3 regions of the Gordonia sp. PP30 genome follow, and region 2 is predicted to be linked to each of the others. Evidence: riboswitches for the same ligand, from Rfam matches in the RefSeq annotation. Region 2 holds a riboswitch; each other region holds the start of a gene.

Region 1 (3,992 bases), 130 kb from region 2:
TCCGTCGCGAGCGCGCTAGGCAGCCAGTAGCCGCCCTGACTGATCCCGTACCCCACCAGGCGGTCGGGGTCGACGCCGTCCTGCGCCACCGCGAAGTCGACCACGGCCGTCAGTACCGCGCCCCAGTCGGCGCGGAATCGGGTCCCCCGCTCGAAGAGCATCGACTGCTGTCCGGGGCCGTCGAACATCAGCACGTGATAGCCGCGGGCCAGGGCCGCGCCAGCTCCGGAGGACCACTGGTCGCTGATCGCTCCGTCACTGCCGTTGACCATGATCAGCGTGGGGCGCTGCTCGTGGCCGACCGTCCGGAAGAAGTAGCCGGGCAGCGTCGTGCCGTCGTACGGAATCTGGACGCGGGTGACACGTTGTCCGCACGCGTCGACGAACGCGTCCCAGCTGGAGCGTTGCAGGCGGAACGTCGGAAGGAGCGGGTCGTCGTGCTTGAGTGCGCTCGCCGCGTTCACGGCGACGGCGAAGTAGGTCGCCGCTCGCAGGTACGACGACGATGCGCTCACCGTCCGGCCCGCGTCGCGTTCGGCGTCCGCGTCGGCCCGCACGCGTCGTCCCAGGGCGAGCCACGCGTCGAACCAGCGCTGATGATCACCGTCGGGGACGCCGTCGATGGCGGCGAGTACCTCCCCCACATCCGAGCCCCCGTGCGCCGACGCGCCGAGCACGCACCGCACCGAGAAGTCGAAGTCCTTGTCCCGATAGAACCCTTTGCTGAACACCCGGTTCAGGTGCGAGTCGAACGGACCGGCCATGGCGATTCCTTCATCGGTCGGTGCCGTCACGGCACCGAGGTCGGGCTGAGGCCGCCACCGGGTCTCAGCGTGGCGCAGTTCGAGGCCGTCGGCCTCCTTGCGAAGCGGTCGGTGAGGAAGCGCGCGGTCTGCTCCTGGAAGGGAATGAACGCCTCTCCATGCGCCTTGCCGGTGAACTGCGCGTACGACACCCGCACACCGCGGCGGCAGTACGAGTACGCGAGACTCTCGACGTCGCGGGTGATCATCACCCCGTCACCGGTGCCGTCGACGTCACCGACGCCGAGGAGCATCGGTATGCGCGGGGTACCGGATGTGCCCATGATGTTGTCGTTGATCGCCCGCACGACACCCGGCACGTCGAGCAGCGAACGGTAGGGCGGTCGTACCATGTCCGCGTCGGTCAGCCCCGGATATTTCGCGGCGAAGGCGTTGATGCACTGCGACGACACCGTCTTGACGATCTTCTTGCCCCGTGCGGACAGGAACGCATCGGTGTCCAGCGAGTACGCGCGCCGATAGGCGACGATCAGCGCCGGGATCACTCCCGCCCAGTCCTTGCTTCCGCTGACGTAGGGCAGGTTGTGCGCGAGGTTGACCGGAAGTCCGCCCGCCGCAGCGGCGATGAGCCGGATCTCCGGGGCGTATGACGGCGCCACCTCCGCGCCCCACTGCGTCGGCACCGAACCGCCGGAGTATCCGGCCATGGCGACCGGCGTGGTCGTCGGCAGCCGCAGGATCTTCTGCGTCGCGCGGACCCCGTCGAGCGCGGCGTATCCGGCCTCCCGCCCGATGGTCCACTGCAGATCGGGGCCCTCGTAGTCGGGCACCACCACCGTGTACCCCTGGGAGAGATATCCGCTGATCACACCCTGTTCCAGGGTTCCGGCCGCGCCGGGGGAACCCGCGCCGGTGAGCGTGTACGACGGGTCGCATTGCGGCCCGAGCGCATCGTAGGCCATGTGATACGACAGCAGCTTCGGCGGTCCGGTGACCGGGGGCTGAAGGATCGTCGCGACTGTCGACGTCGGCCGCCCCTGTTGATCGGTGGTCCTGTACAGCACCTGGGAGCTGCGGATCGGCGCCGTCGCCCCGCGGTAGCCGAAGGGCACCGACCGGGTCCGGAGCACCGCGCCGGGTGCATAGGCGCCGAGCAGACCGTCGTATCGGTAGAACGGGTCCGCCGAGGGCGGCGGGATCGGTGGTGCCGCCGAGACCGGAGCCGATCGCCACCCCGGCCCGACGACGGCGAGGAGGACGATCGCCAGCACTGCACCGACACGATGACGAACCGTGCCATGCATGCCGGCACGCGGTGACCTCATCAAGGAATGTTCCCACGATGGACCCGGTCGCCGGTGATCATCGACAGAAGTACCTGTGTACCTGTCCGATAGCGTCCCACCGTTCGCGCGCTACCATGCAGGCGACGTCGCGGTGTTCGGGAAGTCCGGTGAAGTGCCGGCGCGGTTCTCGCCACTGTGAGCAGGTCCGGGTACCACGACGGGGTATGTCCCCAGCCACTGGGCGCTCAGCGCCCGGGAAGGTGTGGTTCCCGGTAGACCCTGCGTAGCCAGGAGACCGGCCGCGACGTGAACCGATTCCACGAGATATGGAAGGCGGGTCGCTTTGCGCACCCTCACCACCGTCGCGGCCGCATGCACCGCCGCCGCGCTCACCCTCACGCTCGCCGCCTGCGGCAGCAGCACCGACGACAAGGCCACCGACGGCGCGATCACCCTGAAGAACTGCGGTCACACCGTCACGCTGAAGGCCCCGGCCACCCGCGCGATCACCGTCAACCAGGGCGCGACCGAGTCGGCGCTCGCGATCGGCGCCGAGAACGACATGATCGGCACGGCCTACCTGGACGACGAGATCGCCCCGCAGTTCAAGGCCGCCTACGACAAGATCCCGGTCATCGCCCCCAAGTACCCCGACCTGGAGACCGTGATCAGCAAGAAGCCCGATCTCGTGGCCGCGTCGTACGGTTCGGCGTTCGCTGACAAGGGCATCGGCACGCGCGAGGAGCTGGCGAAGCTGGACATCGCGACCTATGTCTCGCCCTTCGGCTGCGAGAACAAGGCCGACCGCGCGGCGTCGTCGTGGGATGCGATCGCCGGTGAGGTGTCCGACTACGGCAAGCTCTTCGGCCGCACCGACGCCGCCGACGGCGTGAACAAGAAGATGCGCGACACCCTCGCCGAGCTCAAGAAGAAGGACGCGGGCAAGGGCACCACGATCATGTGGTGGGACGACGCCACCGATACCCCCTCGGTCGGCGCGAAGAGCGGTGGACCGCAACTCATCATGGACGCGGTGGGCGCCACGAATGTCTTCGCGGACCTGGACGGCAACTGGGCCGACACCAGCTGGGAGCAGGTCATCAAGGCCGACCCGGACGTCATCGTGCTGATCGACGCCAACTTCTCCCGCGCCGACGCCAAGCGGCAGTTCTTGGAGAGCGACCCGGCGCTAGCGGGCCTGAAGGCCGTGAAGAACAAGTCGTACATCGTCATCCCGTTCTCCGAGTCGACGCCGGGGGCGCGCACCATCGACGGTGCTGTGACGCTGTCCGACGCGCTGGCGAAGCGCTGACCCGGACCACCGGCGCACCGGCCGCGCCGCGCCGATCGCGCGTCACCTTTCCGATGCTGGTGGCGGTGCTCGTCGTGCTGGTCGCGCTGAGCATCGGCGCCGGCGTGGTGATCGGTTCGGTCGGACTCAGCCTCGGCGACGTCGCGGCGGCGGTCGGCGCACGCCTCGGGTTCCACACCGGTGTCGGCGCGGGGAACGAGTACATCGTCGTCGATCTGCGGATGCCGCGCGTGGTGACCGCCGCCGCGGCCGGCGCCGGCTTGGCCGTCGCCGGCGCCGTCCTGCAGTCGCTGACCGGGAACGTCCTGGCCGACCCGTACCTGCTGGGCATGTCGTCCGGGGCATCGGTCGGCGCGGTCCTGGTCCTGGTGACCGGGCTCGGCGTCGGGGTGGGGGCCGGCCTCGGCCCGGTCGGTGTCGCCGCGTTCGTCGGCGCGCTCGGCGCCCTGGCTCTGGTCTTCGCGATCGCGACCACCCGGACGGGGGCGTTGCTGCCCAACCGGCTGATCCTGGCCGGCGTCGCCGTCGCACAGGGCGGCGCCGCGATCTCGTCGGCGCTCGTCTATTTCAGCGATCCGCACGCGGCCGCCGCGGTCCTGCGGTGGACGCTCGGCTCGGTGGCCGGTGCCC
Region 2 (3,992 bases):
CCCGATCGTCTTCTGCGTGATCTCCCGCTACCACGGTGGCGCGTTCGTCGTATTCTCCAAGGCGCTCAACCCGAACATGACGGTGCTGGCCATCGAGGGATCGTTCGCCTCGGTGCTCGGCGGCGCTCCCGCCGCGGCCGTCGTCTTCGCCGGCGACGTCCGCACGCGCACCGAGAACGACCCGCGCGTCCAGGACCTGCAGAATCGCCTGGAGCAGGCCTCGGACACCGAGCACGCGTCGCTGTCGGCCGAGCTCGAAGAGGTGCGCGCCAGCGTGCGGGCCGAGAAGCTCTCCGAGGTGGCCGCCGAGTTCGACGCGGTGCACAGCATCGAGCGCGCCGTCCAGGTCGGTTCCGCCGACGAGATCATCAAGGCCGCCGAGCTGCGCCCGAAGATCATCGAAGCGATCACCGCCTCGCGCGACTGACCGGCTGAAACAGCGGCCGCCCCCGGACTTCCCGGGGGCGGCCGCCGTCGTCCACCCCCGGCCGAGCCACCGCCCGCCGAACCGCCCTCCCGCCGCCCGTTGAGCCGCCCTGCCGCCGCTCGTCGAGCGGACCTCGCACCGCCTGCCGAACCGCGCTGCCACCGCCCGTTGGGCCGCCCTGCTACCGCCCGCCGAGCGGACCCACCCGCCCGCCCCGCCGGTCAAGCCGCTAGGCGCAGACCGTGTCGAAACGCCCCCGGACGGGCGGGCGTTTCGGCTCGCCGCCTCGCCCTGGCGGGCTCGGCGACGGCTCAACGGGCTGCTGGCGGGCTCGTCGAAACGCCCCCGAGCCAAGTCGGCCGACGCTCAGCCCAGCACGTCCACGACCGGCCCGGCCAAATCGCTGCAATCGACCGTGACCACCTCACCGGCGTGCTCGCGGAGATACCGGACCGCGCCGCCGGAGTCTGCGATCACCCGGGAGACGTCGGTGAGCAGTCCCGCCCCGACGTACACCGGCTGCGCCAGATGCCCGTGGCACGACGCCCGCACCAGCACTTCCGGCCGCCCCGCGGCGGCGTCGAGGACGCGGGCCACGCCGACGTCGCCCAGGTCTTGACTGTCGATGGTCTGCACCAGGACCCCGGCGACGCCGTCGATGCCGGCCGCGAAGGTCAGCGCTGCGCCGACGGTCTCGTCGAGGGCGTCGTACCATTCGGGCACGTAGAAGGCGGTCGACGAGTCCCGCGGCGCCTGAACCACCCGGCTGCCGAGCGCGACATACAGGTCGCCGCATCCGCCGGCGCCGAACCCCGCCAGAAGTGCGCGGAGCCGCTCGAGCTGCGGGATGTCGTCGCTGTCGTCGGGCACGGCCCCCTCGTCGCCCCGGGACACCAGCACGACCCCGACGACCGGCCCCGACCGGCCGCCGGTGGCGACTTCACCGAGCGACATGATGAGCCCAGTTTACGCGCGCTTCCCGCGGCCCGCCGGTCCACGTCGCTGCCAGCGACTTCGTCGTCGCCCAGCCCGCGGAGTGGGCGACGAAGTGCTGGCCGACTCCGTGGGCAAGAACCGCGCCGGTCATCCGACGCCGATTCCGAGCCGCCGCAGCCACGACCGGAGCAGCGGGACCAGTTCACCCCGCACACCGCGGCAGAGCCGCACCAGCAACCCGGCTCTCACCGCGACGCACAGCCGATCGTCGGACACCCCGGCCTGGTGCGCGGAGGCGCGCCGGATCAACCCGTAGCGGTCGCGGGGCAGGTCGTCGATCGCGATGGTCATGGTCCAAGGAAAGGCCACTCCGGCGCCCTCGTCGAACGACAGTCCACAGACCTGTACCAGTGAGCCCCGGGTTGTCCACAGCCCGTGCCAGCGATTTCGATGTCGCCCACACCGCAGAGTGGGCGACGACCCACTCACTGGGCGCTGCCCACCGAATCGGTGGGCGTCAAGCCGGGCCCCGAATTAAACCCACTCCCGCCGGCCGTCGTGACACCCCATCCATGCGCGACCTACACTGAACCCGCAATCGGTTCGTCCGTCGCGCCGTCGCCCAGGAGCCCCTGTGACCGCGCGGACGTCGAGCGGCAGGCATCGCACGACGCGGTGGATGTCGCGAGAGGGAATCCGGTGAGACTCCGGAGCTGACCCGCAGCGGTATATCGGAACGACCGCCGTCACCACGCACTGGCCGCCCCCAGCGGCCGGGAAGCGACGGCCAGTAGGAGCGTCACTCTCCCGACGCGCGCCGATGAGCCCGAAGACCTGCCCGTTGTACCGGATGCGCCGCATCCGGTGACGTTCCGCCTCGTGGACCTGGGCGAAGTCGAAGCGCGTCTCTGGGGCTTTTCGTCTCTGGGGCTCTTCGTCTCCGCTTCCGGTAAGGGCGTTCGTCGTCACCCTTGTATGCAGGAGAACAGAAGAAAGATGGTTTTCACCACCACCGTGCCGGGCACCGCCCGGATCGGCGCCGATCGTGAACTCAAGCGAGCGGTCGAGGGGTACTGGGCCGGCCGGATCGACGCCGCCGAGCTGGAGCGCGTCGCCGCGCAGCTGCGCCGCACCGGCTGGGCCGAGCTGCTGACCGCCGGACTCGACTCGATCCCGACGGGCACCTTCAGCTACTACGACCAGATGCTCGACACCGCCGTGCTCCTCGGCGCGCTCCCGCCGCGCGTCGCGGGCGTCGAGAATCCGCTGGACCGCTACTTCGCCGCCGCCCGCGGCGCCTCGGCGCCGGGAGCGGAGCGAGCGGGCCGCGAAGACACTGGCATCCACCCGCTGGAGATGACGAAGTGGTTCGACACCAACTACCACTACCTGGTCCCGGAGATCGACGGGGACACCGTCTTCGCCCTCGACCCGACCAAGGTTCTCGCCGAGTACCGGGAGGCGACGGCGCAGGGCATGCCCGCCCGCCCGGTCGTCATCGGCCCGATCACCTTCCTCGCGCTCGCCAAGGCGGTGAACGACGCCGCCGAGCCGCTGAGCCGCATCGACGACCTGCTCCCCCTCTACGAGCAGCTCCTCGCCGAGCTCGACGCCGCGGGCGCGCAGTGGGTGCAGCTCGACGAGCCGGTCCTGATGACCGACGCCCACGAGGGCCTCGCGGAGCTCGCCGAGCGCGTCTACACCCGGCTGTCCAGCGCCCCGGATCGGCCGAAGATCCTGGTGCAGACCTACTTCGGCGACGCTGGCCAGTCGCTGGCCGCGCTCGCCCGCACCCGCGTCGAGGGTGTCGGCGTCGACCTCGTCTACGGCTCCGCCGAGTCGGTGAAGGCCGCCGGCCTGAACGACAAGCTGGTCGTGGCCGGTGTGGTCGACGGCCGCAACATCTGGCGCACCGACCTCGACGCCGCCCTGGCCACCCTGGAGGACCTGCGGCCGGCGGTCGGTGAACTGGCCGTGAGCACGTCGTGTTCCACGCTGCACGTCCCGTACTCGCTCGCCCCGGAGACCGAGCTCGACGACGCCCTGCGCGGCTGGCTCGCCTTCGCGAGCGAGAAGTTCGCCGAGGTCGCCGCACTGTCGGGGGCACTGAAGAACGGGCGCGCCGCCCAGAAGCAGGCCTTCGACGCCGCCCGCGACGCCCTGGCCTCCCGTGCCACCGACCCGCGCCTGCACGACGCCGCCGTCCGCGATCGGCTCGCGGCCCTGGCCGAGGCCGACCGCCGCCGCCACGACGCCGCGGACCGCCGCGAACGCCAGCGCGCGGCCCTGAAGCTGCCGGAACTGCCGACCACGACCATCGGCTCGTTCCCGCAGACCGGCGACATACGCAAGGCCCGCCAGCAGCTGCGGACCGGGGAGATCGACCAGAACACCTACCGCGAGCGGATGGAGGCCGAGATCGCCGCCGTCATCGCGCTGCAGGAGCAGATCGGCCTCGACGTCCTGGTGCACGGCGAACCCGAGCGCAACGACATGGTGCAGTACTTCGCCGAGCAGCTCACCGGCTTCTTCGCCACGCAGAACGGCTGGGTCCAGTCGTACGGCTCGCGCTGTGTGCGCCCGCCGATCCTGTACGGCGACGTCGCCCGCCCCACGCCGATGACCGTCG
Region 3 (3,992 bases), 1.2 Mb from region 2:
CCACTCGACCCAGCCGGCGCCGCCCTTCTTCCCCGGGAACCACACGTCGACCTCGGCGGAGGGCTCGGTGAACGGGAAGTAGCTGGCGCGCATGCGGGTGGTGGTGTCCGGGCCGAAGAGCGCCTTCGCGAAGGTCTCCAGGGTGCCGCGCAGGTTCGCCAAGGTCAGCCCCTTGTCGACGGCCAGGCCCTCGATCTGGTGGAAGACCGGGGTGTGCGTGGCGTCGAGTTCGTCGGTGCGGAACGTCCGGCCCGGGCAGGCGACGTAGATCGGCACCTCGCGGCTCAGCATGGATCGCACCTGGACCGGAGACGTATGCGTCCGCAGCACCTGCCGCGACCCCTCGGGAGCGATATAGAAGGTGTCCTGCATGGAGCGCGCCGGATGATCGGGCAGGAAGTTGAGCGCGTCGAAGTTGTGATGCTCGGTCTCCACCTCCGGGCCCTCGGCGATCTCCCAGCCCATGCCGATGAAGACGTCGGCGACCTGGTCGGCGATCACCGTGATCGGGTGGCGGGCGCCGGCCCGGCGTCGCGCCGCGGGCAGCGTGACATCGAGGGTCTCGGCGACCAGCACCGCGGCATCCCGCTCGGCGGTCAGTTCGGCGGTCCGCTCGTCGAGGGCGGCGGCGATCTGTCCCCGCACCTCGTTGACCAGCTTGCCCGCCGCCGAACGCTCCTGCTTGGGGAGCGCACCGAGGGCGCGTCGTGCCAGGGCGACCGGCGACTTGTCACCGACGTGCGCCACCTTGGTCTCGGCGAGCGCCGCCAGGTCCCGCGCATCGCCGAAGGCGGCGACCGCGGCGGTCACCGCGGCGGAAAGCTCCTCCGCGGACGGGAAACTGCTCTCAACGACATCGTCAGACACCGACGTGTTCTCCCTGGGCTCGACTGGCGAATATGCACCACAAGATTAGTCGACGCACCCGGACCCGCCGCCCGCGACCCGAAGGGGCAGGCGGCGGGCGGTCTTCTGCACGACGAGCCGGGCGCGGCGGGAACGGAGGTCGGCAGCACCGTCACGGGATGCTCCGCACCGCCCTGCCGGGGTCGAGTCACACCCCGACGGGGGCCGCCTCTTCACGAACGGCCCGCCGCGGAGCCGGATCGAACAGCCGGTCCACCAACGCGCCGAAGACGAGTCCGATCACGAGCCAGATCAGCGTCTGGTTGAGCAGCGAGTACCACCGGAACTTCCACAGCACGTCGGCGTCGAACCCGGGATAGACGATCTGTCCGGGCGCGACGGTCCTGCCGTCGATGGTCAGCGGCGTGGACAGGATATTGGTGATCGGCTGCGGGGTCTCGGTGGCGGCCCGGGCGAAACCGAACTGGCCGCTGTGCGCCACGTTCGCCGACAGATCGCCCAGCGACGGCATCACCGCGAGCGCGATCCCGAAGACCACCAGGAACCCGACGACGCTGACGATGATCGACGTGCCGCGCCCCAGCCGGGGCGTCAGCTTGACCGCCGCGTACACGGTCAGGCCGAGCAGGATCAGCGAGATGGCCACCATGCCCAGGTACAGGTGTCCACGGGTCTGGATGGTGAAGTCGTGACCGATGGCCGGCGGGTTGGCCGGGTACTTGACGAACGGCAGCAGGAATACGCCGAGGTAGCCGAAACCGGCGATCAGCCACGCCAGAGTGCGCGGACGGATCGAGAACCGGCCGTGCAGCACCACATACGCGACCGCCACGAGCGCACCCATGGCGATGGAGAACCCGATGATGCCGGTGGCGATCCCGACGGTCGACTGGATGGTCCGGCTGAAGATCTCCGGCCCGTCCGGTTCGACCGCCCGGCCGGCCGCCTGATTCAGCGCGTGCAGGGCGTCGTCGCGCCCCGACTCGTAGTCGATGGCCTTGTTGATGACGGGTTCGGCGAAGACCTTGGCGAAGACGAAGCCCAGCACGCCCGCGATCAGACCGGCGAGCGCTCCGCGCCCGATGACACGGAGTTCCATGATGTCGGTCCCCGCTCAGTGGCAGGGGAAGCCGAGGAAGTGACGGGAGTCGTGCACCCATTCGTGCACGACCATCGTCTTGCCGAAGACCGACGTCATGCCCTCGTCGACACCGATGAAGTAGTACGCCAGCAGTGCGAGCAGCACCGTGATGCTCAGGATCAGGGCGACGCGTCCGGCCGACAGCGCCTCGGCGGAGATGCCGGCGCGCGGGTCGTGGGTCGAAACATGTGTGCTCATCGGGAGGGCCTCCTTCGGGGTGGTGCGCCCCGTCGTCGTCGGATATCGAGCATGACGGCCGCGTATCTGACTCGATCCCCGGCCATCCGGTGATCTCACAGTGGCGCCACCGTCCCGGAGTCCCACCGGGTTCCGCTGGCCGTCGTACCCTCTCAAGCCGACCACCCGACATCGCCGCAGGTCAAGCCGGTGACCGATTTGCCACGAAGGTCGCATCCAGGGCGCGATCCACTCTCCCGGCACCGGGTAGATCTACGCATCGGGCACCCCGCAGGACTACTCGACTTGTCTCTTGGGGCCGCTGCAGCACGTTCGCGGGACCCCGATCACGGTAGGTTTGTCCCAAGCTTTGCCCCCGTCGCTCTCGCCCAGGAGGAATAGTGCCCGTCGCACCAGGTTCTGACATCGCCGGTTACCGGGTTGTCGCCCAGCTCGGGTCGGGCGCCATGGGCGACGTCTATCTGGTCGAGAACCCGCATCTGATGCGCCGGGAAGCGATGAAGGTGATCTCGGTCGGCGGGACCTCGAACCCCGACTTCCAGACGCGCTTCACCAACGAGGCCCGCACCGCGGCCGCCCTCGATCACCCGAGCATCATCACCGTCTACGCGTACGGCGTGGAGAACGACGCCCCGTGGTTCACCATGAGCTACCTCGACGGCCCCGACCTGGCGTCGGTGCGGCTCTCCACCGCCGACGTGATCAACGCCGTCTCACAGGTCGCCGACGCCCTCGACTACGCGCACGCGCGGCAGGTGGTGCATCGCGACATCAAGCCGGCGAACATCGTGATCACCCGCGACGAGCACGGCAAGCTCCGCCGCGCCGTGGTGCTCGACTTCGGCATCGCGCGGCTGGCCGACTCGCCGCAGCTCACCGCGGCGAACTCGGTGGTCGGCACCATGGCGTACACGGCGCCCGAGATCATCTCCGGCCAGACCGCCGACGCGATGTCCGATCAGTACGCGCTCGCCTGCACCACGTACACGCTGCTGGCCGGCACCACGCCGTTCCACGGGGACACCTCGGCCGCGATCATGATGGCGCACCTGCAGCAGCCGACGCCGTCGATCGCCCAGGTCCGTCCCGACCTCGCCGCGCTCGCCCCGGTGCTGGAGCGCGCCATGGCCAAGGCCCCGGCCGCCCGCTTCCCCGACTGCCGCACCTTCGCCGCGGAACTGCAGCGCGCGCTCGGCCAGACGCCGGGCGGCACCGCGACCGCGGTGGCGCCGGTGCCACCGGCCGGCGCGCCGAGTCAGCCGTCGCACCCCTCCCAGCCGTCACATCCCTCCCAGCCGTCGTATCCGACCGCGAACACCGGCGGCCAGCCGTCGGCGATGCCGCCCGGCTTCACCGGATTCCCCGGTCAGCAGAGCCATCCGAGCGTGCCGGGCACGGCCGGACAGACCGCGTGGTCGCCGATGGCGTCGTACCCGGGCCAGCCCGGCTATCCCGGCGCGCCCGTGCCGCCGAAGAAGAGCCGCAAGGCGCTGTGGATCTCACTGGCGGCGATCGCCGCGGTGGTCATCGTCGCGGTGCCCCTCGGGATCTTCCTCGCGAACATGGGCGGCGACGACGACGCGCCACCGACCGCGTCCGCCGCCACACAGGCTCAGCTGGCGTCGTTCGTCGGCACCGTCTGCGCCGTCCAGCACGACGCGCTGTACTGCTGGGGCAACAACGGCGACGGCCAGCTGGCCGACGGCACCAAGGACGACCGGGCGACACCGGTCAAGATCAACGGCCTGACCAATGTCACCGCCGTCTCGGTCGGCGGATACCTGCC

The links. Region 2 has a riboswitch for cobalamin ahead of metE (5-methyltetrahydropteroyltriglutamate--homocysteine S-methyltransferase). Riboswitches for the same ligand answer to the same signal wherever they lie in the genome.
Region 1: linked by a shared signal. The riboswitch ahead of MYK68_RS05975 (ABC transporter substrate-binding protein) and the one ahead of metE (5-methyltetrahydropteroyltriglutamate--homocysteine S-methyltransferase) in region 2 are both predicted to bind cobalamin.
Region 3: linked by a shared signal. The riboswitch ahead of MYK68_RS11925 (CbtB domain-containing protein) and the one ahead of metE (5-methyltetrahydropteroyltriglutamate--homocysteine S-methyltransferase) in region 2 are both predicted to bind cobalamin.

Annotation. Positions count from the first base shown of each region.
Region 1 covers NZ_CP095864.1:1,289,389-1,293,380, reverse strand. The annotation lists gene MYK68_RS05985 (alpha/beta hydrolase family protein) at 1-764, opposite strand, end outside; gene MYK68_RS05980 (lipase family protein) at 791-2,068, opposite strand; cobalamin riboswitch at 2,183-2,368, shown strand; gene MYK68_RS05975 (ABC transporter substrate-binding protein) at 2,394-3,362, shown strand; gene MYK68_RS05970 (FecCD family ABC transporter permease) at 3,428-3,992, shown strand, end outside.
Region 2 covers NZ_CP095864.1:1,423,040-1,427,031, reverse strand. The annotation lists gene MYK68_RS06570 (ATP-binding protein) at 1-427, shown strand, start outside; gene MYK68_RS06565 (hypothetical protein) at 794-1,381, opposite strand; gene MYK68_RS06560 (hypothetical protein) at 1,511-1,714, opposite strand; cobalamin riboswitch at 2,024-2,219, shown strand; gene metE (5-methyltetrahydropteroyltriglutamate--homocysteine S-methyltransferase) at 2,360-3,992, shown strand, end outside.
Region 3 covers NZ_CP095864.1:2,583,601-2,587,592, forward strand. The annotation lists gene pheS (phenylalanine--tRNA ligase subunit alpha) at 1-867, opposite strand, end outside; gene MYK68_RS11920 (CbtA family protein) at 1,055-1,966, opposite strand; gene MYK68_RS11925 (CbtB domain-containing protein) at 1,982-2,206, opposite strand; cobalamin riboswitch at 2,246-2,391, opposite strand; gene MYK68_RS11930 (protein kinase domain-containing protein) at 2,587-3,992, shown strand, end outside.